DNA from 2 places in the Blautia sp. MCC269 genome. Region 2 is predicted to be linked to the other one. Evidence: predicted binding sites of a transcription regulator. Region 2 holds the regulator's gene; the other holds the start of a gene.
What was found. Region 2 encodes Rex, which represses fermentation and respiration genes when NADH is low (regulators of the CRP and FNR family bind a similar motif). Its sites were predicted from a motif close to ATTGTTAANTANTTAACAAT; they were not measured.

Region 1: GPK88_RS15345 (DUF8180 domain-containing protein) is a predicted target of Rex. The motif match lies at 4,229-4,248, and genes of this name have one in related genera.

Annotation. Positions count from the first base shown of each region.
Region 1 is NZ_WQQE01000050.1:7,556-22,648, reverse strand. It holds gene cooS (anaerobic carbon-monoxide dehydrogenase catalytic subunit) at 1-1,493, opposite strand, end outside; gene GPK88_RS15360 (ATP-binding protein) at 1,606-2,376, opposite strand; gene GPK88_RS15355 (methylenetetrahydrofolate reductase) at 2,525-3,457, opposite strand; gene GPK88_RS15350 (CooT family nickel-binding protein) at 3,551-3,733, opposite strand; gene GPK88_RS15345 (DUF8180 domain-containing protein) at 3,799-4,191, opposite strand; gene GPK88_RS15340 (aldo/keto reductase) at 4,538-5,365, shown strand; gene GPK88_RS15335 (NAD(P)H-dependent glycerol-3-phosphate dehydrogenase) at 5,484-6,500, opposite strand; gene plsY (glycerol-3-phosphate 1-O-acyltransferase PlsY) at 6,513-7,160, opposite strand; gene der (ribosome biogenesis GTPase Der) at 7,165-8,490, opposite strand; gene GPK88_RS15320 (DUF512 domain-containing protein) at 8,453-9,838, opposite strand; gene prs (ribose-phosphate pyrophosphokinase) at 9,983-11,155, shown strand; gene pgeF (peptidoglycan editing factor PgeF) at 11,142-11,987, opposite strand; gene GPK88_RS15305 (YraN family protein) at 12,006-12,365, opposite strand; gene rnhB (ribonuclease HII) at 12,417-13,172, opposite strand; gene ylqF (ribosome biogenesis GTPase YlqF) at 13,172-14,029, opposite strand; gene lepB (signal peptidase I) at 14,058-14,666, opposite strand; gene rplS (50S ribosomal protein L19) at 14,763-15,093, opposite strand, start outside.
Region 2 is NZ_WQQE01000039.1:26,322-41,414, reverse strand. It holds gene alr (alanine racemase) at 1-1,076, opposite strand, end outside; gene GPK88_RS12940 (NAD(P)H-hydrate dehydratase) at 1,073-2,590, opposite strand; gene GPK88_RS12935 (redox-sensing transcriptional repressor Rex) at 2,651-3,298, opposite strand; gene GPK88_RS12930 (ABC-F family ATP-binding cassette domain-containing protein) at 3,513-5,429, shown strand; gene GPK88_RS12925 (YfhO family protein) at 5,468-8,080, shown strand; gene GPK88_RS12920 (inositol monophosphatase family protein) at 8,075-8,848, opposite strand; gene GPK88_RS12915 (pyridoxamine kinase) at 8,869-9,738, opposite strand; gene pdxR (MocR-like pyridoxine biosynthesis transcription factor PdxR) at 9,828-11,165, shown strand; gene GPK88_RS12905 (precorrin-8X methylmutase) at 11,191-11,832, opposite strand; gene GPK88_RS12900 (cobyric acid synthase) at 11,835-13,355, opposite strand; gene cobD (threonine-phosphate decarboxylase CobD) at 13,340-14,392, opposite strand; gene cbiB (adenosylcobinamide-phosphate synthase CbiB) at 14,458-15,093, opposite strand, start outside.

The DNA of each region.
Region 1 (15,093 bases), on a different contig from region 2:
TCTCTTGCGGATTTGTCCATCAGACCAGCTTTTGCAGCTGCCTGTGCGGAACATCCGGAAGCGATGATAACGATATCATTTGCGATACACTTCTTCATCAGTTCGATATGTGCATAGTCAGGACGGATCTTAGGATTGTTACATCCAACCATAGCAACAGCACCACGGATAACACCGGAAGTGATGCACTCAAGTAATGGTTTGGTTGTTCCTGTTACGTCAACCTGAGAGTTTGTAACACCATCAAGAACTTTGACGATCGCTTCTACTGAGTAACCAACAGTAGCTTTCTGTTTCAGCTGTGGAATATGTACAAGCTCAGGTTTTCTGTTCTTGAAGTTATCGATAGCCATCTTAACGATTGCTTTTGCATTTTCTCCTGCTGTCTCTGCGTTGAATCTGATAAATTCAGAATCCGGCATCTGAGCGATCGGAGAAGTTGTAACAAATTTAGTATGGAAGCATTTGCTCAGAGGTCCTAATGCAGGGAAGATACACTGAACGTCAACTACGATCGCCTCGCAGGCACCTGTCAGTACTACGTTCTCCTGCTGCAGGAAGTTACCAGCCATCGGAACACCGCGACGCATAGCTACCTCATTAGAAGTACAGCATACACCGGAAACTGTGATTCCTTTTGCTCCTACGGATTTTGCATAATCGATCATTTCTTTGCTGTCTGCATACTCACAGATCATCTCAGAAAGACTCGGATCATGTCCGTGTACAACAATGTTTACGTTCTCTTCAACCATTACTCCAAGGTTAGCCTCTGTATCAAGTGGCTTCGGAGTTCCGAATAATACATCAGAGAACTCTGTTCCCATCATGGAACCACCCCATCCATCAGCCAGTCCACAGCGAATAGACTGTTTTACAAGTGCTTCTGGAAGAGAAGAACATCCCATATGACTCATATGCAAGGAACTTGCAACCTCACGGTCGATAGCACGTGGTGCAATTTCGTTCTCGATCAGTTTTTCTTTCTGTCCTGCAGGCATTCTGTCAAGGAATCTCTGATATCCGAACGGTTTACCATATTCCATAAGACCGATCTCAGCCATCTCATGAGCCAGATCATAGATATCCTTTCCTTCTGTCTCCACGCCCCACTCTTTAGCGATGCGAAGCAGTTTCTCAGGATCTTTTACCTGATAATTTCCGCCCTCTTTTGCACAGTACAGTGTATGACAGATCTCACGGCCATGATCGGAGTGAGTAGCTGCACCACCAGCTGTAAATTTGAGGAAGTTTCTTCCTACGATACCATGAGCATCACATCCACAGATTCCTCTTGGAGCCTTCGGTGTAATACGGCACGGTCCCATTGCACAGATACGGCAGCAGATACCCTGCTCACCGAATTTACAGTGCGGAGTCTGGTTCTTTGCACGGATCTGCCATGCATCTGCTCCTACCTTTGCACCTGTCTCAAGAAGACGGGCTGTAGCGGCTTCAAATTCCTCCACTGTAGTTAATTTGAATTCACTCATTATAGACCTCCTTTAATAGCACATCTATTTTTTATTTTTCTTTTTTATAATAAGCCCATGGACAGGAACCCATCCCCACCCATGGGTTATTTTCAGTTTTAAAAAAAGGTTTTTATAAACCTAATTTGTCAAAAATTTCAAAAGCTGCTTTTCTCATCGGATTGTCCTCTGGAAGAGTAACGGTTGGTTTTCCGTCACAGTCATATTCATAAACTGCCTCATCCTGTGGTACTACACCGATCAGATCGAGTCCCTGTTTCTGGATCTCCTCAAGGATTCCGGGATTCAGTTCTGCTTTTGGTGCGCGATTGATGATAAGACCTACTCTGGAAGGCTTCATTTCACATTCCCGGATCAGTTCCGCGATTCTGCCAACTGCCTGTACGCCTCTTCTGGAACAGTCACTTACGAGGATCGCTGTTTCCATGCTTGGAAGAATTCCTCTGCTGATGTGTTCCATTCCTGCTTCATTATCTACAACAATATACGGATAATTTCTCTGGTATTTGGCAAGCTGAGCCTGAAGCAGTCCATTTACAAAGCAATAGCATCCTTTTCCCTGCGTTCTTCCCATCACAAGAAGATCATAATCATCTTCCTCTGTAAGGGCATCCTCGAAACGTACCTCTGCATAATCTGCCTTGGACATTCCTGTCGGGATCGGACTTTTTTCTGCCAGTTCCGCATGAGCGATCTCCTCACGGACATCTCCCAGTGTGGTATCTACTTCTACGCCAAGAACCTCATTCAGGTTTGAATTGGCATCTGCATCTACAGCCAGTACAGGTCCTTTTTTCTTTTCGCAGAGATACTGGATCAGCATTCCGCATAATGTAGTTTTTCCAACGCCGCCTTTTCCTGCGACTGCAATTACATGTGCCATAAAACGGGCACCTCCTGATTTCATAAATAAAAATCTGATACGCCCGGCGTATAAAGGAGGTGCCCGTAAGGTAAAACAATACAGTTATATTGTTTTTTATTCTGGCACCTCCGCACTGTGCCGGAATTCATATTCAGTTTATTGATAATTAGATAAGTGTACGAAGTCCGGATCTGTCAATGATCTCGGATACATCCTTCCATTTGTTTAATGCATAAAGATGGATACCGTCAACACCAAGAGCGCGATACTCATCGATCTGTCTGATGGTGTATTCGATTCCTTCTTCTTTGAATCGTTTAACCTTGTCCTCATAGAACATGTCAAATGGTTTACCATCAGCATCTTTAGCGTTAAACGGATTCGGGAACAGCCAGTTTCTGGAGATCAGCCTGCAAAGCTCACTGTCCATTACACAGCCGTTACGTGAAAGAGCCATATTAATGGTAGCTGCCTGATCCAGGATCGGCATTACACCAACATCTACAGGCATTGTCACTCCAGCCTCGCGGATAGCGTCCAACCAGTATTTAAACTGTTCCATATCCCAGCAGAGCTGGGTCATGATATAATCAGCACCATTGTCCTGTTTCTGTCTCAAAACAGCAATATCAGCATCCAAGCTTCTGCATGCGATATGGCCTTCCGGTGAACCGGCTACTGCGATCTCGAACTTATCGCCAAATTCATCACGGACAAATTTAACAAGGTCTGTCGCATAATTGAAGTCTCCGCAGGTTGTTGTCTCACCAAGTGGAATATCTCCGCGAAGTGCCAGCATATGGTCTACGCCTTCAGCCAGATACTGTTCCAGTTGCTCTTTGATGCCTTCTTTTGTATTCTTGATCACTGTGAAGTGTGTTACAGGAGTGGTTCCTGCATTCCTGATCATCTGGCATACTTCCCTGTTGGCACCGACATTTCCGCCGCCGGCACCGTATGTACAGGAAATATACTCCGGTCTATACTTCATGAGATGTTCAATGGTTCCCGGCAGGTTTGCCATACCTTTTTCTGTCTTTGGTGGAAAAAGTTCAAAGGAAAGCAGCATTTTTTCTCTCATTGCTTCAGATAATTTCATTGATCGTCCCTCCACGTTTTAATGTTATTATATTTTTATAGGAATGATCTCTGTTATTCCCTCAGTTCACATTTCCATAAAACTGCTGTAATATTAGTCACACTGCAGTTTCACGATACTGTTCGCCAGATCTACCATGAGGATACTGCCCTCTACCACGCGCTCATCTCCCATGATATCACGAAGGATCAATTTATTTCCATCCACATCAATGCGGCTTACATTTTTAAAAATTACTGAATTATCTTCTTCTTTATATACAGTTGCAAGACACATAATCAATTCCTCCAAATAAGCGTTTTTCTGTTCTTCCGCTCTGCTGTCAAAATCATTCTGTCAGTTTATTTCAGTTCTTCCTTAACAAAGGTAAGGGCAAGTCCCAGTCTCATATTACCCTTCTGGAAATCGGATACTGCTTCCTTGATTGTCTTGGCAGCTGCATCCATATTAAGTTTCTTAAGGTTGTCAGCCATCTGGTCAAGTTCTGCAGCATGATGCTCATTATGCTGCAACATGTAGGTAAGAAGTGCTACAGTCTCATTCTTGCAGTCACCGGACTCACAGGAACCGCAGTGGCCATCGCCGTGTGTATGGCAGTGACTGTCTCCTTCTGCATGACTGTGTGTATGGCTGTGAGTCACTCCATCCTCGTGAGTGTGCTCATGTGTATGTTCGTGGCTGTCCGCATGTCCATGCTGAACAAGGTTGCCATTCTCATCTTTGATTAAATGCATAAATACCCCTTTCCTGTATCCGCAGGGCGGACACGCTCATGACAAGAATTTATCAATTAAATTCATTATACATCTTTTCGCCTCTATTATCAAGAAAATTATTATAAAAAATATCCAAAATTATGCGCCATTTTTCCTGATTTTTCAAAAACTTTGACAGTTAATTAACCCGATTGTTTCGATTTTAACGAAGTTAGTTTTTCCAAACCATCTAATATTGCTCATAGCAGCTTTGAAATCCGGATCAAGCTTTATCACTTTTGTAATATATTTGATGTGATTCTTTCATATTTTTGTGCTATAATAGCAAAAACATGGGAAACAGAACAAACAAGGAGGAATTATTTTGAGAGAGACTGTTTTTCTGAATAACGACAGAGAAATGCCCCTCCTGGGGCTTGGTGTATATAAGTTGCCCGACGACGTACAGGCTGAGGCTGCTGTCATTTCTGCAATCTCCGCAGGCTACCGCATGATTGATACTGCATCCGTTTACAAAAACGAAGAAAGTGTGGGACGTGCCATTGCCAGATGTGGAGTTCCCCGAAAAGATCTTTTTATCACCAGCAAGATCTGGAACACCGCTCAGCGCCTGGGTGATGTTCAGGGTGCTTTTTCCCGCAGTCTTGACCGCCTGAAACTCAGTTATGTTGATCTCTGCCTGATCCACTGGCCAGTTCCCGGCTGCTACCTCAGCACCTGGAAAGAACTGGAAAAAATCCTGGAATCCGGACGTGCTTTAAGTATTGGTGTCAGCAATTTTGACATCCGGCATCTGGAAGAGCTCCGTAAAATTTCCGGAATTATTCCGGCTGTAAATCAGATTGAATGTCATCCCCTGTGTTATCCATCCGAGCTGATCGAATACTGTAAGGCTTTTGGCATTCAGGTACAGGCTTATGCCCCTCTGGCAAGAGGTGCCTATTTTGACAATGATGTCATGTGTGTTCTGGGAACCAAATACGCAAGGACTCCTGCACAGATAGGTCTTCGCTGGGCCATCCAGAAAGGAATTTCCGTTATTCCAAAATCCAGCAATCCGGAACGTATCCGAAGCAATGGAAATATTTTTGATTTCAATATCGAAGATGAAGACATGGCGATCATTGATACGCTTAATGAAGATCTTCATACTTCTCATGTTCCGGAAGATCTCCGTGACATTCAGTTTTAGTTTTTTCATAATAACATAAAAAAGATATCTGCCTGATCCTAAAAAAATCTTCTGGCAGATATCTTTTTTATTTTTTTAACTGAATTTCATATGTTTGAAGCGGGCGAATGTTTCTGGCTCATACATTTTCCCAGGGGAGCATCGGTGTTTCCACTTTTTTGTCACGCAACATCAGATCCATTACCGCTTCTGCTGCAGATTTTCCCTCAAAAAGTACACGGTTCACTTCCGTTATGATAGGCATCTCCACTTCATATTTCTCCGCAAGTTCTCTTGCGGCTCTTGCGGAATAAACACCTTCTACAACCATCTGTACCTTATCCATAGCCTGTTCCATTGTACATCCCTGACCGATCAGATATCCGGCTTTTCGATTACGGCTGTGTACGCTCGCACAGGTTACGATCAGATCACCAATTCCGGAAAGTCCGTAAAACGTTTCCATCTGTGCTCCCATTTTCTTTCCAAGCCTTGCAATCTCCGTGATTCCCCTGGTGATCAGAGCTGCTTTTGTATTGTCTCCATATCCCAATCCGTCAGCGGTACCTGCTGCCAGTGCAATCACATTCTTAAGTGCTCCCCCAAGTTCTACTCCCAGAATATCCGGCGTTGTATACACGCGGAATACAGGACTCATAAAAATACTCTGAAGATATTCTGCAGTCACCCTTGTACGTGCGCTGACCACGCAGGTCGTAGGAATTCCTTTTCCAACTTCTTCCGCATGACTTGGACCTGAAAGAACTGCCACATCTCCCTCAGGAATTTCTTCCTCAATTACGTCACTGAGTGTTTTCAGTGTTTTTTCTTCGATACCTTTTGCAACATTGACAATCTTCTGACCCTTCCTGATAAATGGTGCCATTTTATGAGCCGTACTTCGAATGTACGGAGAAGCCACTGCCAGCACTGTTACATCAGCACTTTTAATCGCCCGTTCCAGATCCGTCAGAATTTCAATGTCTTCCGGAATCTGTACACCTGGAAGCCGGTCAGGATTTTCTCTTTTTTCCCGGAGTTTCCGGGCATCCTCCGGTCTTGCTGACCAGAGAAGGACTTCATGGCCGTTATTATGCAACAGGAGTGCCAAGGCCATGCCCCAGCTCCCCGAACCCAGTACGCTGATTTTCGCCATAAATTTTACCTCTTATTTTTTATTCTTGCTGCTTAGGAATACTTTATTCTCAGTTCCATGAAGAAGCCTTCCAATATTGGCTCTGTGCCTGTAAAAAGCCATAGCTGTAAGAACCGCCATCACAATATAGAGTTCCACAGTATGTGGCTGATCCATCCCGTATTTTCCCATATGTCCAAAAACAAGGACCAGGATAAACGCTGCCGCATAGGCACTGAGGGAACAGAGAGATACATAATGTGTTGTAAAAAACAGTGCAAAAAAGACAACTGCACATACAATAAAAATCCGCCAGTCAAAAGCAATGATCATGCCCACAGAGGCTGCAATTCCTTTTCCACCGCGAAATTCCATGGAAATTGGGAAATTATGTCCCAGAATACAGCCCAGAGCAGCATAAAGCGTCAGAAGCGGGAGAATACCGCTCATGGAGTTCCCATAAATCATTCTCACGATCACAATGGCAAGCACACACTTCAGGCAGTCTCCCAGAAGTGTAAGTGCTCCCGCCTTTTTTCCGAAAGTGCGGAATGCGTTGGTCGTTCCCGCATTTCCGCTTCCATGCTCTCTGATATCTGTCTTGTGAAGCTTTCCTATAATATAACCTGTCTGGAAAAGTCCGCATACATAACCAATAACAAGACAAATAATACGTTCCATATTTTTATTCCTTTTCCCCGCGCTCGCGGATGATGAATTTCAGGGAAGTTCCGGAGAATCCAAAGGCATCCCTGATCTTGTTCTCCAGATATCTTACATAGGAGAAATGCATCAGTTCTTTATCGTTGACAAAAATTACAAATGTGGGCGGTTTTACCGCAACCTGTGTCATGTAGAAGATCTTCAGCCTTCTACCACGGTCGGACGGAGGCTGCTGGAGAGCAACTGCCTCAGAAAGGATCTCATTGAGAACACCGGTCTGGATACGGAGTGTCTGATTCTCGATAACTGTATCGATATTCTCAAAGAGCTTCGGAAGTCTCTGGCCTGTTTTTGCAGAAATAAAAATAATCTGTGCATACGGCATAAAGGAAAGGATCTGACGGATCTTCTCAGTATGCTTGTAGATGGTCTTGTCATTTTTCTCAATGGCATCCCATTTGTTTACAGCTACAATGATACCTTTTCCTCTGTCATGGGCGATTCCCGCGATCTTGGCATCCTGCTCGGTAACTCCCTCGGAAGCATCAATCACAACTACGACCACATCTGCACGCTCTACAGCTGTTACTGTACGGATAACGCTGTAGCGCTCGATCTCTTCTTTTACTTTTCCTTTACGGCGAAGTCCTGCAGTATCAATAAATACATAGTCCTTATTGTTCCAGGTAACCTTGGTATCAATGGCATCACGTGTAGTTCCCGCAATGTTAGATACGATCACACGCTCCTCACCAAGAAGTTTGTTGATCAGAGAAGATTTTCCAACGTTCGGCTTTCCTACAATGGCGATCTTCGGGATATCGTCCTGATCTTCCTCCTCGCTCTTATCTGGGAACTCTTTGATTACCTCATCCAGCATATCTCCAAGACCCTGTCTGTTGGCTGCGGAAATTGGGATCGGTTCTCCGATTCCAAGATTATAAAATTCATATACATCCATCATGTACTTCTGATGGCTATCCACTTTGTTGACTACAAGGCGTACCGGCTTGCCGCTGCGGCGGAGCATATCTGCCACCTTGGCGTCAGAATCCACAAGGCCCTGGCGGACATCTGTGATAAAAATAATCACATCTGCCGTGTCAATGGCAATCTGCGCCTGCTCTCTCATTCTGGAAAGAATGATGTCGCTACTGTCCGGCTCAATTCCGCCTGTATCGATCAGGGTAAATGTCCGGTCAAGCCATGTGACATCTGCATAAATTCTGTCACGGGTTACTCCTGGTGTATCCTTTACTATGGAAATATTATCACCTGCCAGAGCGTTAAACAGAGTGGATTTGCCTACATTAGGCCTTCCCACTATCGCTACTACTGGTTTGCTCATAAATTTGTCTCCTTCTTGTTGGTTTATGTTTCGGAGGATTGATCACAGCCTCTACCAGATCACGTCCTCCTGTGTCTACAATTACAATTTCTGTTTTCAGTGCCTCAGAAAGTTCTTTAAGTGTCATATCATCCAAAAAGATCTCCTCATCACCTTTCAGCATACTGCACGGGATCAGAAGTTTTTCTCCCAGATCAAGGCCGGAAAGCTGTTCTTTCAGATCCTGACCAGTAATCAGACCGGACACCGTGATCTTTTCGCCGAAAAAGCGATTCTCGATGGTTGTGACCGGAATCTGCACATTGGGAAATTTTTTCTTGATTTCTTCTATATAGCGGGCAATAAAAGGCGCCGCCAGTTTTCCTGTGGCGATCCTGCCTGTCACCTTACGGTCATCACCGGTAAGTTCCTTAAGTGTTTCTTTTACTTCGGTTTCCAGAAGTCTTAACATTCCCACGCCATTTTCAAGCTGCAGATATCCGTCGTATTCCTCCTCACAGGGAAGCTCCCTGCCTGCCAGAATATACCACTCATCCGAAGCATGGATAAAATGAATCCCGTACTTCTCCACCATGATCTTCTGCCAGCGTTCGATCTGACTCAGAACTTTTTCTGCATCTTCTTTATTAAAAGGTTCCAGAGGATAGAGACCTTTTCTGTATTTGGTAAGTCCCACCGGCACAACAGAAACACTCTGAAGAACCGGAGCATAGGCCGAAAGCTTCTCAAGGCTGTATTCCAGCTCATCCCCGTCATTAACACCTTTACACAGTACGATCTGTCCGTTCATGGTGATCCCTGCGTTATACAGCATATCCACCTTCTCCAGGGCCTTTCCTGCAAAGCGGTTATGCAGCATTTTGCACCGGAGTTCCGGATTCATTGCCTGGAATGAAATATTGATCGGTTCCAGATGATAGCGGATCACTCGCTCAATATCCTTCTCGCTCATATTGGTAAGCGTCACATAATTTCCCTGAAGAAAGGAAAGCCTGGAATCGTCATCCTTAAAATACAGCGTCTCACGCATATCCGGCGGCATCTGATCAATAAAACAGAACATGCACTTATTTGAACAGGAACGATAGTCATCCATCAGTCCCCCGTTCTCAAATTCTATTCCAAGGTCTTCCTCATATTCCTTCTCTACCTCCAGCTCCCACTCTTCGCCATCGGGCTTCTCTACCAGAAGCACCACAAGCTCTTCATTCATGAGATACCGGTAATCGAAGACATCCTCCACAGGCTGACCGTTTACAGACACAAGTCTGTCCCCCGGTTCCAGCCCCAGCTCCTCGGCAATACTGTCGGGCAGCACCCTGGAAATCATATGCTTTCTTAATTTCATCATTATCTCCCTTTTCTATCCCGTATATAATAACAACTTTGCTCTTAAAAATCAACACTTTGAGAAAACACCTTGACTGACACGTGGGTCTGATGTTATAAATAGACTGAGAATTTTTAATGACATACACTTAGGAGGAATATTATGCCAAACATAGAATTGCTGGAAAAGTCTATGCCTGTTGCCCCGATCCGAATCGCCGCACTTGCCGGATGCCGCGAACTGGCCGAGGAGGTTGACAAAAAGCTGGTTAAATTCCGTAAAGAACTTGTAGCAGCCAAGAAATCCACCATTATCCCACAGGGCTATGCAGAGAAATCTTTCCTTGTAGACTGCGAATGCCCGCGTTTCGGAACCGGTGAAGGTAAAGGTTACATCAAAGAATCCGTCCGCGGAACAGACCTTTATATCATGGTAGATGTGACCAATTACAGCCTTACTTACAGCGTATGCGGTCATGAGAACCACATGTCTCCGGATGACCATTACCAGGATCTGAAGAGAATTATCTCCGCAGCCACCGGTAAAGCACACCGTATCAACGTTATCATGCCATTCCTTTACGAGGGACGTCAGCACAGACGTACCAAGAGAGAATCTCTCGACTGTGCACTTGCACTTCGCGAGTTAAGCGCAATGGGCGTTTCCAACATCATTACTTTTGATGCTCATGATCCACGTGTGCAGAACTCTATTCCACTGAAAGGTTTTGATAACTTTTTCCCGACATACCAGTTCCTGAAAGCACTGGTCAAAAATGTCCCGGATTTCAAACTCGATAATGATCACCTCATGATCATCAGCCCGGATGAAGGCGCTATGTCACGTGCTGTATATTTCTCCAATATCCTTGGAGTTGATATGGGTATGTTCTACAAACGCCGTGATTACTCCACCGTTGTCAATGGCAAGAACCCGATCGTTGCCCATGAGTTCCTTGGAGATTCCGTAGAGGGTAAAGATGTTGTCATCATCGACGATATGATCTCCTCCGGAGAAAGTATGCTGGATGTTGCCCGTCAGCTGAAAGAGCGTAAAGCCGGACGTGTATTCGTCTGCACAACCTACGGTCTGTTTACAGACGGCGTAGCTAAATTTGACGAATATTACGAAAAAGGCTGGCTTGACAGAGTTATCACAACCAACCTTAACTATCGTATTCCTGAGCTTCTCGACCGTCCATACTATATCGAGGCAAATATGAGCAAATATCTTGCAAGTATCATCGATATCATCAACCATGATGTATCTGTCGAGAAAGTTCGTTCCAGCAACGAAAAGATCATGGATCTCATGAAAAAAGTCAACGAACAGTAAGAAATGCTCCCAGGTTTCCACGTTTTCCGTGAGAAGCCCTGTGTGAATAAAGAAAGAGCGGATTACAGCAGGTGCAGATGCCCGGCATGGAAATCCGCTCTTCTTTTATGCCTGCATCCAGAAAGATTCTTCGGTTTGCCTCCCAGAGATTCAGCTGATATTTTCCATCTGGTTTCTCATAAAAAAGTACATCCCAGTATTTTTCTTCAAATGCTTCTTTAAACTGATCGATCACATCTTCACTGACTTCATAACAGTCCTGACAGATAGACGGACCGATGGCTGCGTAAAGTTCTGAAGGGTCTGTCTGAAATTCCTCAGCCATTTTTTCCACCGTCACTTTACCGATCTTTCCTACCGTACCTCTCCACCCGGAATGGGAGAGTCCTATCGCTTTATGTACCGGATCTACAAAGAAAAGTGGTACACAGTCCGCATAAAAGGTCGCCAAAACCAGTCCAGGTACATTGGTAATCATTCCATCCACATCTGTATAAGGCCTCGGTTTCGTGATTCCATTTCCACTATCTTCTTCCGTGACCACACGTACATTGGTGGTATGTGTCTGATCTGAAGTTACGATATCTTCCATGGAAAATCCCATAGCATCCGAAAGTCTGCGGTAATTTTCCCGCACTGCATCCTCGTTATCTCCTCTTGTAAAGCTTAAGTTCATGGATTCATAAATCCCCTGACTCACTCCGCCCAGACGGGTACTGAAACCATGTACGATCCCGGGAATTTTCTCAAAAGCAGGATACGTCAGCCACGTAACTCCGCTTTTCTGATTTACATTCATTAACTGCTTATCTTTATACCATTTTATTTTCATCTTATGTAACCAGCCCTTTCATCTGCAAAAATCAAAAGCATTTTTTATCCAGTGAATCTCTTTTCCATCAATACCCACTACGTCAAAACGGCAGGGAGGCAACTCCCGGTATCCATGTGCAATCAGGTAAAACATTGCCACTCTGCTGATGATCCGCTGTTTTTCTCTCCCTACCGCTGAAAAAGAACTTCCACTTTTTCCGTTCTTTCTGTATTTCACTTCAATAAATACCAGATATCTTCCATCCCGTCCAATGAGATCGATCTCACCACTTCGGCAGCGAAAATTTCTTTCCCTGATCTTCAGTCCTTTTTCTTCCAGGAATGATGCAGCAATTCCCTCATAATAGCTGCCCTTCTGTCTTCTATTTTCTTTCAGAAAAACAAAACCTTTCTGTTTTTGATGTCGGTATCTTTCGTATCTTATTTTTTATACAAAATGTGTGATAAACGTTTTTCTGTGTATCGGACTTGGCCCGTATTTCTTCAATGCTTCAATATGTGCTGCAGACCCATAGCCTTTGTTGGAGGCAAATCCATACTCCGGAAGAACCTTGTCATATTCTTCCATCATCCGGTCTCTGGTCACCTTCGCCACAATGCTTGCCGCTGCAATGGATACACTTTTTGCGTCACCTTTGATAATGGGTACCTGCGGGATCTGGATCCCCGGTATGGTAACCGCATCATTTAAAAGCAGCTGCGGCTGCACAGAAAGTTTACTTACCGCCTGGCGCATTGCCTCATAAGTTGCCTGCAGGATATTGATCTCATCAATTCTCTCCGGACTTGCCATTCCGATCCCAACGGAAACTGCCCCTTCCATGATCACATCATAGAGCTCTTCTCTCTTTTTGGCTGTAAGTTTCTTGGAATCATTGAGCCATAAAATATCGCAGTCTTTCGGAAGGATCACCGCACAGGCTACTACCGGGCCGGCAAGGGGGCCTCTTCCCACTTCATCGATCCCACAGAGATATCCCAGGTGTTCATACTTATGTTCATATTCCTTCATGATCTCTGTGCGCGCACGTTCATTTTCCAGCGCCTGAAGTTTTTTGCGGTACTGCTGGATCAATTTCTGTACACCGCTTCTCTCATCGTTTTCATAATGCTGAAAAAGGGCGTTGTATTCGCCCTCCTTCGCTGACGCAAACTGCGCCTTGATATCTTTCATTGTTTCCATTATGCTTCCTCTGTTTCTTTCGGGAATTCCAATGTTACCTTTCCAAGTTTTCCGGAACGGAATTCTTCCAATAAAAGACGGGATGCCTTCTCATAATCAAGCTCTTCTCCCTTTTTCAGGCAGCCTCTTGCCTTTGCAACTGCAGTGAGGATATCCAGCGGCTTCTGTCCTTCTTCCACATTGTATCTCTCTTTCAGTGCTGCCGGGTAAAACTCCTGCAGATATCCGATGAGCCCAAGAGCAAGTTCTTCGATATTCAGAATGTCATCTTTGATAGAGCCGATATAGGCAAGACGCATTCCCACTTCCTGATCTTCAAACTTTGGCCAGAGAATTCCTGGTGTATCCAGAAGCTCTACGCTTTTATTCAGGCGGATCCACTGTTTACCTTTTGTAACTCCCGGTTTATTGCCGGTCTTGGCGCAGGCTTTTCCTGCAAAGGTATTGATAAATGTTGATTTTCCAACATTCGGGATTCCTGCCACCATGGCGCGTACCGGACGGTTCTTGATTCCTCGTCTGCGGTCACGCTCTGTCTTTTCCTTACAGGCTTCCGTGATTGCCGCAGAAACAGCCTTCATGGAGCCTTTATTGCGGGAATCAATACTTACCGCATAGATTCCTTTTTCTTTAAAATATTCCATCCAGGCACGGTTCTGTCTCTCATCGGCAAGGTCTGCCTTGTTGAGAAGGATCATACGTGCCTTGTTTTTTCCAAGTTCATCAATATCCGGATTACGGCTGGAAAGCGGAACTCTTGCGTCTACAAGCTCAATGATCAGATCGATCAGCTTGATATCTTCCTGCATCTGGCGTTTCGCCTTCGTCATATGGCCTGGATACCACTGTACGTTCATAATTCACCTCATTTATCTGTACTTTGCTCTATTTTATAAATCCTATTTTATTTTTTGGAGAAACTGTAAACCATATTTTTCCAACGATGTATTTCTTGTTAATATTTCCGATATCGCTGAAGCGGCTGTCCTCACTGTTGTTACGGTTATCACCCAGGACAAAATATTCTCCACTTTCCAGTGTTACGGCACTGTCTGCAAGTCCTCCATCTGTCATATCCTGATAAGCTCCGTTTTCTTCATAAACTTTACCATTGATATAAACCTGTCCGTCTTTAACCTGAACAGTTTCTCCCGGAAGTCCGATTACACGTCGGATATGCAGGGCTGCCGAGTCACTGGCACTTGTTTTAAAAACGATCACATCTCCACGTTTTGGAGAACTGAACTTGTATAAAGCTCTGTTTACAAAAAATTTTTCACCTACAGAATATGTGGGTTCCATGGCGCTTTCCTGCAGCGTCACGGTCTGAAATGCGGAAATCGCAACTAGCACAGCAAAAACCAGAGTTACAATAATCTCAAATACCCACTTCACGATTCCTCTTGTCCTGTTATCCCGAAGCTTCTCCCTGGCTTCGGAAACAGCTCTGTTATCCTTCAGATCATCAATCTTTATCTTCTTATTTAATCCCATATTCTATCCCCTGTATGTGTTTTTACACGCATACGCACTGATGTAAAAAGAGGGACAATAGCAAATGTTATTGTCCCTGCCTCTTTACTTATGAAATTATTTTACAAGCTCTTTAACCTTAGCTGCTTTACCTACGCGGTCTCTCAGGTAGTTCAGTTTCGCACGACGTACTTTACCATGACGGATAACCTCAACCTTAACTACATGTGGGGAATGAAGTGGCCATGTCTTCTCAACGCCAACACCGTTGGAGCTCTTTCTTACTGTGAAAGTCTCTCTTGTGCTTCCGCCCTGTCTCTTAAGTACTGTACCCTCGAAGATCTGAACACGCTCACGTGTTCCCTCTTTGATCAGTGCGTGTACTCTTACTGTGTCTCCTACGCGGAACTGCGGTACTTCAGCTTTCAGCTGAGCGGACTCAATGTTC
Region 2 (15,093 bases):
GAAAATCTTCCAGAAAGATCTCCCAGTGTTTCCACACTGATAAATTCTTCTCCGTCTCTTCCCATCAGTGTTACCTCATCTCCGGCTTTTACCTCAGGAATATCCGTAACATCTACCATAAACTGATCCATACATACGCGTCCAAGAATAGGAGCTTTTTTGCCATGGATCAGAACCCATCCTTTATTGGAAAGCTGTCTGGGATATCCGTCCGCATAGCCTACCGGAATGGTTGCCATTCTGGTAAAACGTTCTGTAACAAAAGTTCCACCATAACTTACCGCAGTTCCACGTTCCACATTTTTCACATAGGACACATGGCTTTTCAGTTCCATGGCTGGTGTCAGTTTTATCACATCCCGTTCCACCTCTTCCGACGGATAAATACCGTAAATGGTAATTCCCGCACGGACAACGTTAAGATTTGCCTCCGGCACACGGATAATTCCCGCACTGTTGGAACAGTGGCGTACCGGAATATGGACTCCTCTCTTTTCCAGAAGATCCGCAAAACGAAGATATCTGTCAAGCTGTACAAGTGCCGGAGAACGGTCAAACTCATCTGCTCTGGCAAAATGCGTAAACATTCCTTCAATTACAAGATTCGGAATTTTGGAAACCGCTTCAATCTTTACTGCATTTTCCGGAATATCCGCATATCCGATCCTTGTCATTCCTGTATCCAATGCCAGATGAATATGTACATTTTTTCCGATACGCTCTCCTGCCTTCGCATATTCCACTGCTGTATTCAGATCTGAAATGGTAATCCGGATGTCATTGGCAGCCAGCTCCTCATAATATTCTTCGAATACAATGCCAAGAATCAGGATTGGTTTGGTAACGCCTGCATGACGCAGTTCCAGCGCTTCTTCTGCCGTTGCTGTGGCAAAACCCCAGATATAATCATAATCGTGAATCAGATGTGCAATTGCTCTCGCACCATGGCCATAGCCATCCGCCTTGATCACTGCAATGATTTTTGTTCCTTCTTTCACATTTCTGTGCATTTCCTCAAAATTATGAGCAATGGCATCCAGAGATACCAGTGCCTTGACTCTCTCGTATTTTTTCATGATTTTGACTCCTCTTCACCTATCGCTAAAGCCTGGGGCAGATATTCAATGATATCGCCTGCCAGCATACTGCGCTTTCCTTTTTCAGCGGCTGCAAGATCGCCGCAAAGTCCGTGAAGATAAACACCTAACGCGGCCTTTAAAACCATGGAGGGATGTTCCTCCGTTTTCAGATACATACATAATACTCCTGCCAGAAGCCCGGAAAGCACATCTCCGCTTCCGGCAGTTGCCATACCGGAATTACCGGAAAGGTTCAAATACAGATCGCCTTTCCCATCTGTAATTACTGTACAGGCATCTTTCAGGACACATACGGTACCGGTTTCTTTCGCATAGTCCACTGCGGTCTGTGCAATTGTTCCCTGGATTTCCGATATGGTTCTTACACAAAGTCTGCTCATCTCACCGATATGCGGCGTCAGAATAACATTTTCACCCAGGAATTCCTTCCACTGAGGATGCATTGCCAGAAGATTCAGTCCGTCTGCATCCAGAATCAGTGGCTTTTTCTCCCGGGCGGCTGCCGTAAGAAACCACTGTTCTCTCTCACGGCTGGCCCCCGATGTTCCCAGTCCCGGTCCAATCACAAGGATATCACACCAGGAAAGAAGCTGTTCGTTGGATTCCTCATCAAACCGGGTGCATACCATAGCCTCCGGAAGAAGAATCTGCAATGGAATCCTGTTTTCTTCTACTGTCTGAATTTTTACCATTCCCGCCCCGGCATGAAGAGCAGCACTGGCGCTTAAATAAGCAGCCCCGCACATTCCCTCGCTTCCGGCAACAAATAGAATTTTTCCAAAAGTTCCCTTATTTCCGCCGGGATCACGCTCCGGAAACAGTTTCAGGTCTTCCTGCTCCAGACAACATGCAGATGCCTTTACAGCTTCCTGCTCATAGATTCCGATATCAGCGGTAACAATCTTTCCTGCATACAATCTGCCCGGATAAAAGCAAAGTCCTCTTTTCCGGTAACCAAACGTAACAGTCAGATCCGCGCTGAAGGCAATTCCCATTTCCAGGCCTGTATCTCCGTTTACTCCTGATGGGATGTCAACAGCGATCTTTTTTGCCCGGGCACTGTTCATCTCATGAATAACTTCCGCATAATGTCCCTCGATCGGACGCACCAGGCCTACGCCAAACACGGCATCTACTATAGTAGTATATTCACTCCAGTCCGGGTTATTCACTTCCGGGACCTGATATCCTGTGGCAATTTTATACTGAAGCACCGTTTCTCTGGTCATTTTGTCTTTGTTTCCGACCATGCAGAATTCTGCCCGGATTCCCTTCAGATAAAGCAGTCTGGCAACGGCAATACCATCGCCTCCGTTATTGCCGCTTCCGCATACAACCAGTATTCTTTCATTTTTTTCGAGATATTTCTCTATTTCTTCTACTACTTTCAGTGCTGCCCGCTCCATCAGAACTTCTGATGCCACTCCGATATGATGAATGGTGGCACCATCCAGCTTCTTCATCTCCTCGCAGGTAACAATTTTTTTCATGCTGTGCCCTGCCTCCCCTCTTAATAGAGAAAGCTGCCGTTTCCGGCAGCTTAACACTTTCTACTTTTCCACATGCTCCTGCCTGTATTTACTCAGATTATAAGACAGTGTCATAAGACTTTCGGAAAGATGCACGTTCTCCACAATTACATCATCCGGTGTCTCCAGATCAAGATGTGCAAAATTCCAGATTGCTTTGATTCCGTTCTCCACCAGAATATCTGCCATTTCTTTGGCTTTGTTCTTCGGAAGAGTGAGAATTGCAATCTCTACATTATTTTCTCTCAGGAAAAACGGAAGTTCACTGAGCATCTGAATCTCAAGTCCGCGGACTGCAATACCCTCAAGCACAGGATTTACATCAAAAATTCCCACCAGTTTGAAGCCACGTTTCTCAAAGTCCACATAATTGGCAAGTGCCTGTCCCAGATTACCGGCACCTAAAATGATCATCGGATGAACGATGTCCAATCCGAGAATTTTACCAATTTCCGTATAAAGATAATGTACATTATAGCCATACCCCTGCTGCCCGAAACCGCCGAAATTATTGAGATCCTGACGAATCTGGGAAGCTGTGGTATGCATCTTCTTACTTAATTCATTGGAAGAAATACGCTCCACATTGTCTTCCATCAGCTCTCCTAAGTAGCGGTAATAGCGTGGCAGACGCTTAATCACCGCTTTCGAGATTTGTTTTGTCTCCACGATAGTTCTCCTCCTTACCTTACACTAGGTTAATTATACCGAATTGACATTTTCCTGTCAATTAAAGTTGTGAGTTCTGTACAAATTTCTTCATATTTTTTTAAAAAAATGATTTTTTCTTTGAAATCCTGGCGGTTTCCGTTATAATAGGTGGAGGATTTTCCCTGTTTTATGACCAGACAGAGACAATTCTTTATACAGGAGGACAGTTTTTATGATTTTATCATGTCAGAATATATGCAAAGCCTTTGGCGAAAAAGTAATTTTAAATGACGCATCCTTCCACATTGAAGACCGGGAAAAAGCGGCCCTTATCGGATGCAATGGTGCAGGAAAAACAACCCTTCTTCGGATCATCATGCAGGAAATTTCCGCTGACTCCGGCAATGTTGTTCTTGCACGTGACAAAAATATCGGCTATCTGGCCCAGTATCAGGACATTCACGGGCACCATACAATTTATGAAGAACTTCTTACTACCAAGCAGCACATCATTGATATGGAACGCCGCATCCGTAATCTGGAGCAGGAAATGAACCATGTACAGGGCGAGGACCTGAACCGTCTGATGGAGACTTACACCCGTCTTACCCATCAGTTTGAACTGGAAAACGGTTATGCCTACAAAAGTGAACTGACCGGTGTTTTAAAGGGTCTTGGTTTTACAGAAGAGGATTTTGACAAACAGATCGAGACGCTTTCCGGAGGGCAGAAAACCCGTGTTGCCCTTGGCAAGATGCTTCTCTCCAAACCGGATATCCTGCTTCTGGATGAGCCTACCAACCACCTGGATATGGAAAGTATCTCATGGCTGGAAACCTACCTTCTGAATTATCCGGGAGCTGTATTTATTGTCTCCCATGACCGTTATTTCCTTGATAAAGTTGTCACAAAGGTAGTGGAAATTGAGGCCGGACAGACCCGTGTCTACAGTGGAAACTACTCTGCTTATGCTCTTAAAAAAGCCCAGCTACGCGATGCCCAGTACAAGGCATACTTAAATCAGCAGAGAGACATCAAACATCAGGAAGCAGTCATTGCCAAACTGAAGTCCTTTAACAGAGAAAAATCTATCAAACGTGCCGAAAGCCGTGAGAAGATGCTGGATCGTGTACAGCGTATCGAAAAACCTCTGGAAATTCAGGATCGTATGCGGATTTCCCTGGAACCCCGTGTATTAAGTGGAAACGATGTCCTGCATGTGGAGGAACTCTCCAAGGCATTTCCGGGACAGACTCTGTTCTCCGATATTTCTTTTGATATCAAACGTGGCGAACGTGTGGCACTGATCGGAAACAACGGAACCGGCAAAACTACCATGCTGAAAATTATCAATGGTCTTCTCGAAGCAGATGCCGGAAAATTTTCTCTTGGTTCCAAGGTGCAGATCGGTTATTATGACCAGGAACATCATGTTCTTCATATGGATAAGACTATTTTCCAGGAGATTTCCGATACGTATCCGACTCTTACAGAGACCGAAATCCGAAATATGCTTGCAGCATTTCTTTTTACCGGAGACGATGTATTTAAAGAAATCTCCGCACTTTCCGGTGGAGAACGAGGCCGTGTTTCCCTTGCCAAGCTGATGCTCTCCGAAGCCAATTTCCTGATTCTGGATGAGCCTACCAACCATCTGGATATCGCTTCCAAGGAAATCCTTGAAGAAGCACTGGTAAGTTACACCGGTACTGTCCTTTATGTCTCCCATGACCGTTATTTCATCAATCAGACCGCAACCAGGATCATGGAACTTACCAATCAGGCTGTGGTCAATTACATTGGCGATTATGATTACTATCTGGAGAAAAAAGAAGAACTGACCAGCGCCTATGCTCCGGGAATTGATTCTCCCGAGGCCCCTCAGGAAGAAAAAACGGTTTCCGAAAACAAACTTTCCTGGCAGCAGATGAAAGAAGAACAGGCGAAGAAACGAAAACGGGAAGCAGAACTGAAAAAAGTGGAAGCCCGCATTGAGGAACTGGAAACAAGAGATAAGGAAATTGACGATACCATGGTTCTCCCGGATGTCTGCACCAACGTGGCAGAATGTACCAAATTAAGCCGTGAAAAAGCTGCCATTTCGGAAGAACTGGAAGAACTTTATGAAAAATGGGAAGAGCTGGCCTGACGGCCAGCTCTGTTATAATCATCCCGGAGGAGGAACCTGTGAAAAAGAAGCGCATTTATTTTTCTGCATTTGGTCTTACTTTTGCAGTTTTACTGATTTTATTTATCACCTGTGGCTATGCCCCTTTTGGCAACAAATCACTGGCTGTGGATGATGCCAGCATTCAGTATCTGGATTTTTATGCTTATTTCAAGGATGTTCTGGCGCAGAAAAACAGCATTTTTTATACATTTGGAAAAACACTGGGAGGTACCAATATCGCTGTTTTCAGCTATTATCTTTCCTCCCCGTTTATGCTTCTGAGTGTCTTTTTTCCAAAAGAAAATCTCCATTCATTTTTTGACATCCTGGTACTGCTGAAATTATCTCTGGCTTCCATGACCTTCAGTATTTTTCTTGTAAACCGCTTCCGGAAATATCTGACAGAAAACACGGAATCTGCAAGAACTTTTTTTGTTGTCCTTTTATCCTGCTGTTACGGTCTTTGCCAGTATACCATTGCCCAGAGCAGTAATATCATGTGGATTGACGGTGTCTATCTTCTTCCGCTGATTCTTCTGGGAACCTATCAGATCATACATGGATCATCCATCTGGAAGCTTTCTGTCTGGGTGGCATTGTCGATTCTTTTTAACTGGTACAGCGGTGGTATCAACTGTGTATTTTCCGCCCTGTGGTTTCTTTTTGAACTTGCCTTATATTTTCTGGGATCATCAAGAAAATACAGCCATATTCCACGAAAAGCCCTGGTCATGATATTCCGTTATGGCCTCTCTATGTTTCTGGGGCTTATGTGCAGCGCGGTTCTGTTTTTACCCACTGTACTTGCCATGGGAAATTCCAACCGTGGTTCTCTGGACCTTGCAGCATTGAAGGATTTTTCTTTCGTCGGACAGCTTCCCACCATTCTGGAAAGTTACCACCTGGGCGCGCACAGTACTCCAAACAGTACTTCTCTGTTCTGTGGTACTCTGGTAATCCTGGCGGTTATTGCCCTTTTTCTTTCTTCTACGTTATCTGCACAGAAAAAAAGTATGCTGGCCTGTTTTCTTGCTGTCATAGCACTGATTTTTTACTGGAAACCTTTTTATATGGTATTTTCATTGTTCAAAACTGTGGAAAGTTACTGGTGCAGATATTCCTATGTGGGAATTGCCGCTCTGATCTTTCTGGCTGCCTGTTTTTATCTGATTTACTTGGATGACCATACCGCAGTTCTTCTTTCCAGAGGATGGATCATTTTTTCGGTTCTTCTGTTTTTTCTGGATAATATTCACCCCGGTGAACATACATCAAAAATCTATCTGACCGTTTTTTACGCTGCAGTTACCTTGATTTCTGTGAGACTTTTTATGTACAGCCGGAATTTCAAATCATGGAAAAAAGCAGTTATCACTCTGCTTTGTACAGGAATCATCCTTTCAGAACTGGCAGTTAACGCCAGCTTTCTGATGAATGATTACCATGCTGACGAAAACAGCCAGTACACCGCTTATTCTCTGGGTTCCCAGAAACAGATCGGCGAAATCAAGGAATCGGACAGTTCCATTTACCGGATTTCACAGACTTCCACAAAGATTCAGTACACTGACGGTGCAACTGCAAATTATAACGAAGCTCTGGCTTATAATTACCGTTCCATTTCCGGTTATACTTCCTCCCCGGACGATACGCAGAGAGAATTTCTGGAACGTATCGGTTACCGTGAAAACGGTCTGAATATGAACATTACCAACTCTCCTGTCATTGCTGCAGATGCTCTGCTGGGAGTAAAATATACCTTGTCTGCCTATCCCGTTAACGGACTGACAAAACTGGATTCTATAGAGGCGGAAAACGGAAAGTCCGTATACTGTAACCCGTCTGCACTGCCGATGGCTTTTCTCTATCATGACAATTCGGAATCTATACAGACTCCGCAGACCGATGACCCGTTTGTATACCAGAATTATCTGTACAGCATTCTGTGCGGACATCCGGTTTCTCTGTATCGGCCGTTATCCTATACCTGTTCTTCCAAAGGAGATTCCGATTCCGGCACTGACCAGGTATACACCCTTTCTGTTCCAGAGGGAAATTACGCACTATATGGAAACATACCCTGGGATTCCCCTATGGAAAATGCTTCTTTAAATGTAAATGACTCCTATATCAGCCGTTATTCCTGGTGGCTCAGTCCCTCAGCTTTTTATATTCCAGCAGCTTCCGAAGCCGCTTATGCAAAAGTTTCCATCCATTCAGACAATGGATATTTCATCCGGGATGGGGGCGAACAGTTTTACGCGCTGGATCTGGATGCCCTTGCCGCTGTTTCCAAGGAGATTTCAGGCAGAGCTGTGGAAGAGTTCCAGCTGGAAAACGGGCATGTTTCCGTTTCCTGTACTGCTGCTGATTCCAGCTCCCTGCTTTATCTATCCATCCCTTACGACAAAGGCTGGAAAATATACAGAAACGGCCAGCAGATTACTGCCGGCCTTCTGGATGACTGCATGTATTCTATTCCTCTGACAGAAGGGAAAAACCAGATCGAGCTTCGTTACATCTGCCCGGGAATCCGCGCCGGAATTCTTCTCTCTGTTTCCGGAATCCTGCTCACGCTGCTGATCTCCCTTTTTGAACACAAAAATCGGTTACAAAAAAATAAATTATAATTCTTTTAGAAGAATTTCCGCAAACTGCGGCGCACAGGCGAGGATGTCCTCATTTTTCAGATAGGACGGTTCCTCGCCTTTCCAGTTCTTCACAATACCGCCTGCTTCACGAAGAATAATGGTTCCCGCAGAATAATCCCAGGGTTTCAGGTCACGTTCAATATATCCATGCTCCCTTCCACAGGCAACATAACACATATCGAGTTCTGCAGATCCGGTACGACGGAAATCCGCACATTTCATAAAGATGTGATAAAAAATCGGAAAAAGATTTTTTGCTTCTTCTTTTGTGTAAGGAGTGGAGCCATAGGAAATTACCGCATCCCCAAAATCTTCGGTATCGGATACATGGATTCTCTTTCCATTGAGATAAGCGCCCTCTCCCTTGGCTCCGTGGAACAGTTCATCGGAAAACGGATTGTATACAATACCGAAAACAATCTCACCGTTTTCATAAAGTCCCAATGCAACTGCGCTCATATGAAAATCCAGAATAAGATTTGTAGTACCGTCAATAGGATCCAGAATCCAGTAAGTTTTTTCTCTGGAAAGTCCCAGGTTTTCTTTTTCTTCCGCGATCAGGGAAATCTCCGGAAATGCTTTTCCAAGTTCCTCTTTCAGAAAGTTCTGCACGGCCAGATCCACATTTGTCACATAGTTAGCAGCTCCCTTTACCATTACTTCTTCGTTATTCATCTCTTTTAAAATCAGTTCTTTTGTCTGTTTTACAAGAGCAATTACTTTTTTCTGTTCTTCTGCTGAAATCATGATTTTTCCCCTTTTCTTTATTATGAAAGTAACATACCTAGATGCGCTTCAAAGCATACCCCGTCATTACGGTCTGTTCCTTCTGATACTGCGTCTCTGATTGATGTGGAAATAAACTCCACCGCCATATGTGCACAGGTTTCCATAGAATATCCTTTCACCAGCCCGGCACTGAGCACTGACGCAAAAAGATCTCCGGTTCCGGAATAACTTCCACCGGATTTTTCGGCAAATACCCAGGAGACCTTCTCTTTTTCCAGGACAAGATTTCCCATTTTCGGTGTCTGGCTGTTTTCTCGGTAACTCACACCTGTAATCACCACTGCGGAAAGAGAAAATTCAAGAACAAGGCGCTGTCCGATCTCCTGGATTTTCTCCAGCCTTTCTGCCTCCGGCATAGTTTCCAGAACTTTCCATTTTTTCTCCATTTCTTCTTTTCCGTAAAGGAGCAGCAATGCCTCTGTAAGGTTTGGGGTAATTACATAGGAACGGCTGACCAGTTCGCGGAAACGGCTTCGAAGTCCCTCTGTATAAATCGGGTAGACTTCCCCGTCATCGCCCATTACCGGATCAGTAAGAATCAATGTCTCCTCACCGGCAAACAGATCCATAAATTTCAGGATCTTATCTGCCTGCTTTTCATCCGAGAGAAAACCTGTATAAATTCCATCCGGGATAAATCCCCGCTTTTTCCACTGTTCCATATATGGCGTCATCTGCCGAGTAAGATCCTCGCAGAAATAAGTTTCATATCCTGTCTGATTACTTAAAACAGCGGTAGGAAACGGGCATGCCTGCACTCCCATCACGGAGATTACTGGAATGGCTGCTGTCAGCGAGCATTTTCCCAGTCCGGAAAGATCATTGATCACGGCTATTTTCTTCATCATAATTCTCCAGTCTTGTGTTTTTTTCTGTATTATTATAGAATGAATTGTCAGGTTTACGCAATCATTTTTGGAAGGAAATTACCATACCTATGTTGAATATATCCGTAGAACACAAAAAAGAACACCTCTATCTGGAGGTTTATCATTATTACCGGAAGCTGATTCTGGAAAACCGTCTGCTCCCGGGCAGCAAGATGCCTTCACTCCGTAAATGTGCCCAGGAGCTGAAGCTGAGCCGTACCACCATCGAAAACGCATATCTTCAGCTTGCGGCAGATGGTTATATTATCGCCCGGGCACAGAGCGGTTATTACGTTACCGATATTGCAACCAAACAGCATCCTCCTGCTCCGGAAAAACATGCGGCAGACGTCCCTCCCTGTCTTTATGATTTCGCCTCCTCCGGCGTAGACCGGGAAAGTTTCCGCTTCGATCTCTGGCAGCGTTACATCAAAAGTGCACTCCGTCAGGGTGACCGTATGCTTTCCTACGGTGAACCCCAGGGGGAAAAAGATTTCCGGGAAGTTCTCGCCGATTATATCCGGGAACGCAGAAATGTGATCTGCTCTCCGGATGATATTGTTGTGGGCGCAGGCCTGCAGAGTCTTCTCCAGATTCTCTGCCCTCTGCTTCTGGAACAAAAAACCGTTTCTTTTCCCACCCCATCCTTTATTCAGGGAAGTACCATTTTTGAAGATTATGGATTTGATGTCCACTACAGGGATAAAAACTGTGATGTAATCTATGTTTCTCCTGCCCATATGACCAAATGGGGTGAAATCATGACTGTAAAACGCCGTCTGGAACTGATTCACCATGCACAGGCCAACGGCCACCTGATCATTGAAGATGATTTTGAAAATGAATTCGTTTATCTGCAGAAACCAACACCATCTCTTTTCGGTCTTTCCGGAGGCGAAAACGTTGTATACATCGGATCTTTTTCCAGACTTCTTCTTCCATCCATCCGTGTCAGCTTTATGGTACTTCCGCCCACCCTCCGGGAACGGTACCAAAAAAAAGCAGACTTTTACAACCAGACTGCTTCCAAGGCAGAACAGATTGCTCTCTGCCAGTTTATCCGTGACGGCCACCTGGTTTCCCAGACAAGAAAACTCCGCCGTCTGTATGCACAGAAACTGAAAGCCCTCTCCACTGCTGTCCGGGAAACCTTCGGTACAGACTGCCAGATCAAAACAGGGGCTGCCGGAACCAGTCTGGCTCTTACCATTCCCTGCACAATTTCAGGCAGCGAACTGAAAAAAAAAGCACGTGAAAAAGGCCTCCGTCTGGAAATTCTGAAGGAAACCCCGGAAGATATCACACTGGTTCTTTCCTGTTCTTCCATTCCTGTAAAAGATTTCCTGCCTGCATGTCAGCTTCTGAAAAGTGTTGTGGAAAAAAACGCCTCCGCTGCCTGTTTTTAACAGTTGCGGAGGCGTTTTTACATTCTTAATCTCTTCGGTTATCAATCATATAAAGCAGTGCATTTACAATACACGCCGCAATATTGCTTCCACCCTTTCGTCCTTTTGCCACAATATACGGAACATCTGCATGCATAATCAGTTCCTTTGACTGTACCACATTTACAAAGCCTACCGGTACGCCAATAATCAGTTCCGGAGAAAGTTTTCCATCCTCAATCAGTTCATAGAGACGAACCAGGGCAGTTGGTGCGTTTCCAATAGCAAAAATCAGCTTCTCATCCATCTCGGCAGCTTTATCCATACTGGCTGTAGCTCTTGTGGTTCCGTTTTTCTTTGCCAGAGCTGCCACATCCTCATCGGACATGAAACAATATGCCTCACCGCCGTAACGCGCAAGAGCACGTTTGTTGATGCCTGCTTTTGCCATCTGCGTATCTGTAACAATGCACGCACCATTTCGGATCGCTTCCATTGCCTTTTCTACCGCACCCTCAGAAAAACAGAGATTTTTTGCATAATCAAAATCCGCACTTGTATGAATACAGCGTTTTACAATCAGCTCTGTTCCCGGAATCAGAGGAGTGTCTCCCAATTCTTCGGTAATGATCTCAAAACTTCTTTTTTCGATCTCCATGGGTTTTACATTTTCAAGCTCAACTTTCATTTTTATTCGTCCTCCGTAATCCCGTTTTCCAGTATCTCATAGATTTTTTTCATATCCAGATGTTTTCTAAGCTCTGCCGCCAGGATATCATACTGCTGCTCTTTAAATGCGGCAAAATCCACTCCTGTCATATTTTCCACATCAATGCCCTTTTTCTCACCGATCACACGGATAATCGCCTCTGCAGATGCCTCTTTATCAAAGACTCCATGTATATAGGTTCCGCACACATTTCCGGAAAAAGCGCCTTCCTCTTTGGTCTCACCACTGACACTGTCCGTAATTTTTGTGGCTGTACCCGCATCTTCCTTTCGAATACTCTCTCCCATATGGATCTCATAACCTTCAATTTCTGCTCCGGAAAGAGGTGCAAACACACCGGAAAGCTGTCCAAACTGTCCGTGAACCCTTGTCCTTGTTTTCTTTTCCGCAAATATGGTATCCATGGGAAGAAGGCCCATTCCCTTCATGGAGCCGCCATTTTCCACTCCATGAGGATCGCTTAAAGTTTCTCCCAGCATCTGATAACCACCACAGACACCAAAAATCAGCTTTCCTCTGGAAGCCTCTTTCAGAACTGCCGCTTCCATTCCGCTTTCCCTCATCCAGATCAGATCGCCCATCGTGTTCTTGGTTCCCGGAAGAATAATCATATCCGGAGAATGGAGATCTCTTGGATGTTTCACATAGCGAAGTGAAACGCCCGGAATGCTTTCGAAAGGATTGAAATCTGTGAAATTGGAAATCCTAGGAGTTCGAATCACCGCGATATCAATCACACCGGCTTCCTGTTTTCTGTCAAAGCGTTCCGTAAGGCTGTCCTCATCTTCTACCTGAATATCCAAATATGGAGCCACTCCCACAACCGGAATTTTGCTTCTCTCTTCCAGCATCGCAACACCAGGATCCAGAATGGTCTTATCCCCACGGAATTTGTTGATGATCAGGCCTTTCACCATAGCCTTTTCATCTTCTTCCAGAAGTTCCACCGTACCGATCAGCTGTGCGAAAACGCCACCACGGTCAATGTCACCTACAAGAAGAACCGGCGCCTTGGCCATCTTTGCCATTCCCATGTTTACAATGTCCTCATCCTTGAGATTGATCTCTGCCGGACTTCCCGCACCTTCGATTACAATGATATCATTTTCTGCCGCAAGGGCATTGTAAGCTTTCATTACATCCGGAACCAGTGTCTTTTTATATTTAAAATAATCTCTGGCACTCATGGTTCCAAGAACTTCTCCGTTAACAATTACCTGGGAACCTACATCATTGGTTGGCTTCAGAAGAATTGGATTCATCAGTACCGATGGCTTGATCCCGGCTGCTTCTGCCTGCATGACCTGGGCACGTCCCATTTCAAGCCCATCCTCTGTAATAAAAGAATTCAGGGCCATATTCTGTGATTTAAAAGGAGCCACTTTATAGCCATCCTGCTTAAAAATTCTGCAAAGCCCTGCTGCCAGCAGACTTTTTCCGGCATTGGACATGGTTCCCTGTACCATTATTGCTTTTGCCATAATATACCTCCCTCAAGTACCTGGATCAGTTTTACATTTTCCTCATGGCGCTTTACCGCAATCCTGTAAAAGCCTTTGGTGAGCCCCGGATAATTGCTGCAGTCCCGGATCAGGATGCGTTTCCGAAGACAGAACTCATACAGTTCTTCCGGCCCTTTAAAGAAAATATAATTTGCTTCCGACGGAAATACTTTATACCCAATGCGGGTCATCTCATTTTTCAGCCATTGTGACTCCCGAAAAACAAGCTGTCTTCCTTCCTCTACATATTTTGTCTCTGTCAGTGCCTGGATTCCCGCAGCCTGCGCCATGGTGGAAACATTCCAGGGCTGAACATGAAGTTCCATTTTCTCCATCAGTTTCCGGTTGGAACAAAGCCCATATCCCAGCCGCACGCCGGCCATGGCATATCTCTTTGTAAATGCTTTCAGTATAAAAAGATTGTTAAATCCCGAAAGTGACCGTTTCAGAGAATATTCCTCCGGTTCTTTCACAAAATCCAAAAAACATTCGTCTACCACCAGAAGAATCCCAAGTTTTCTGCACTTTTCCAGAATCCGTTTCAGAAGCCTGTGAGGAATCAGCATACCGGTGGGATTATTCGGATTGCATAAAAATGCCATATCCAGTCCTTTGTGAAGAATATCCAGATAAGACTCCCCCAGCACAAAACCTTCATTTTCCGTCAGCATATAATATTCCAGTTTACAATCCGTGCTCTCCAGTGCCTGTCCGTATTCTGCAAAAGTCGGCGCGGGAAGCAGCGCCTTTTTGGGTTTTACCGCACGGCAGAGGGTAAAAATCACTTCTGCCGCACCATTTCCACAGACAATTTCTTCTTTTTTTACGCCTTCATATTCTGCAATCTTTTCCCGAAGAAGATCACAGCCTACCTGAGGATACTGTGCAATATGATCCAGACTGCCGATAATCGCCTGTTTTACGCTTTCCGGTGTTCCCAGAGGATTCAGATTCGCTGAAAAATCAAGGCAGTCTTTATGTCTGTATACATCTCCTCCATGTACGTGTTTTGTCATTGGTTCCTCTCCTGTCTGTTATGTATTATCTGCATCTTTTCCGGGTCAGAACGTTTCTGCGCCGGTCAGAAAAACAACATACGAATGCCTGCACTGATCAGACAAAATATAAGAATTCCCAGCACAGATGCCGCATACATCAAACGGTTGGCTCTTTTGATATCCTCCGGCTCCACCGGGCGGATCGGATCACCAATCGTAGGTTTTTCATATAATTTTCCAAAATAATACGCATTTCCCGCAAGCTGTACTTCCAGAGCACCTGCCATAGCTGCTTCCGTCTGTGCGGAGTTGGGGCTTGCATGGTTTCTCCGGTCTCTTTTATAGATCCTGGCTGCATTTTTTGTGTTCATTCCTATCAAAACCGTTCCCGCTACCATCAGCCAGCCGGAAATTCTGGCGGGGATATAATTGGCCACATCATCCAGCTTTGCGGCAACTCGTCCAAAATACAGATATCTGTCATTTTTATAACCCAGCATGGAATCCATGGTGTTGATTCCCTTGTACAAAAACATCAGCGGTACTCCGCCGACAGCCATATAAAGCATAGGGGCAATTACGCCGTCTGATGCATTTTCTGCCACGGTTTCCACTGCTGCTTTTGTCACACCGATCTCCGTAAGTTCTTTTGTATCACGGCCGACAATCATGGATACCGCATAACGCGCTTCATCCAATGTTCCATTTTTCAGACGGTC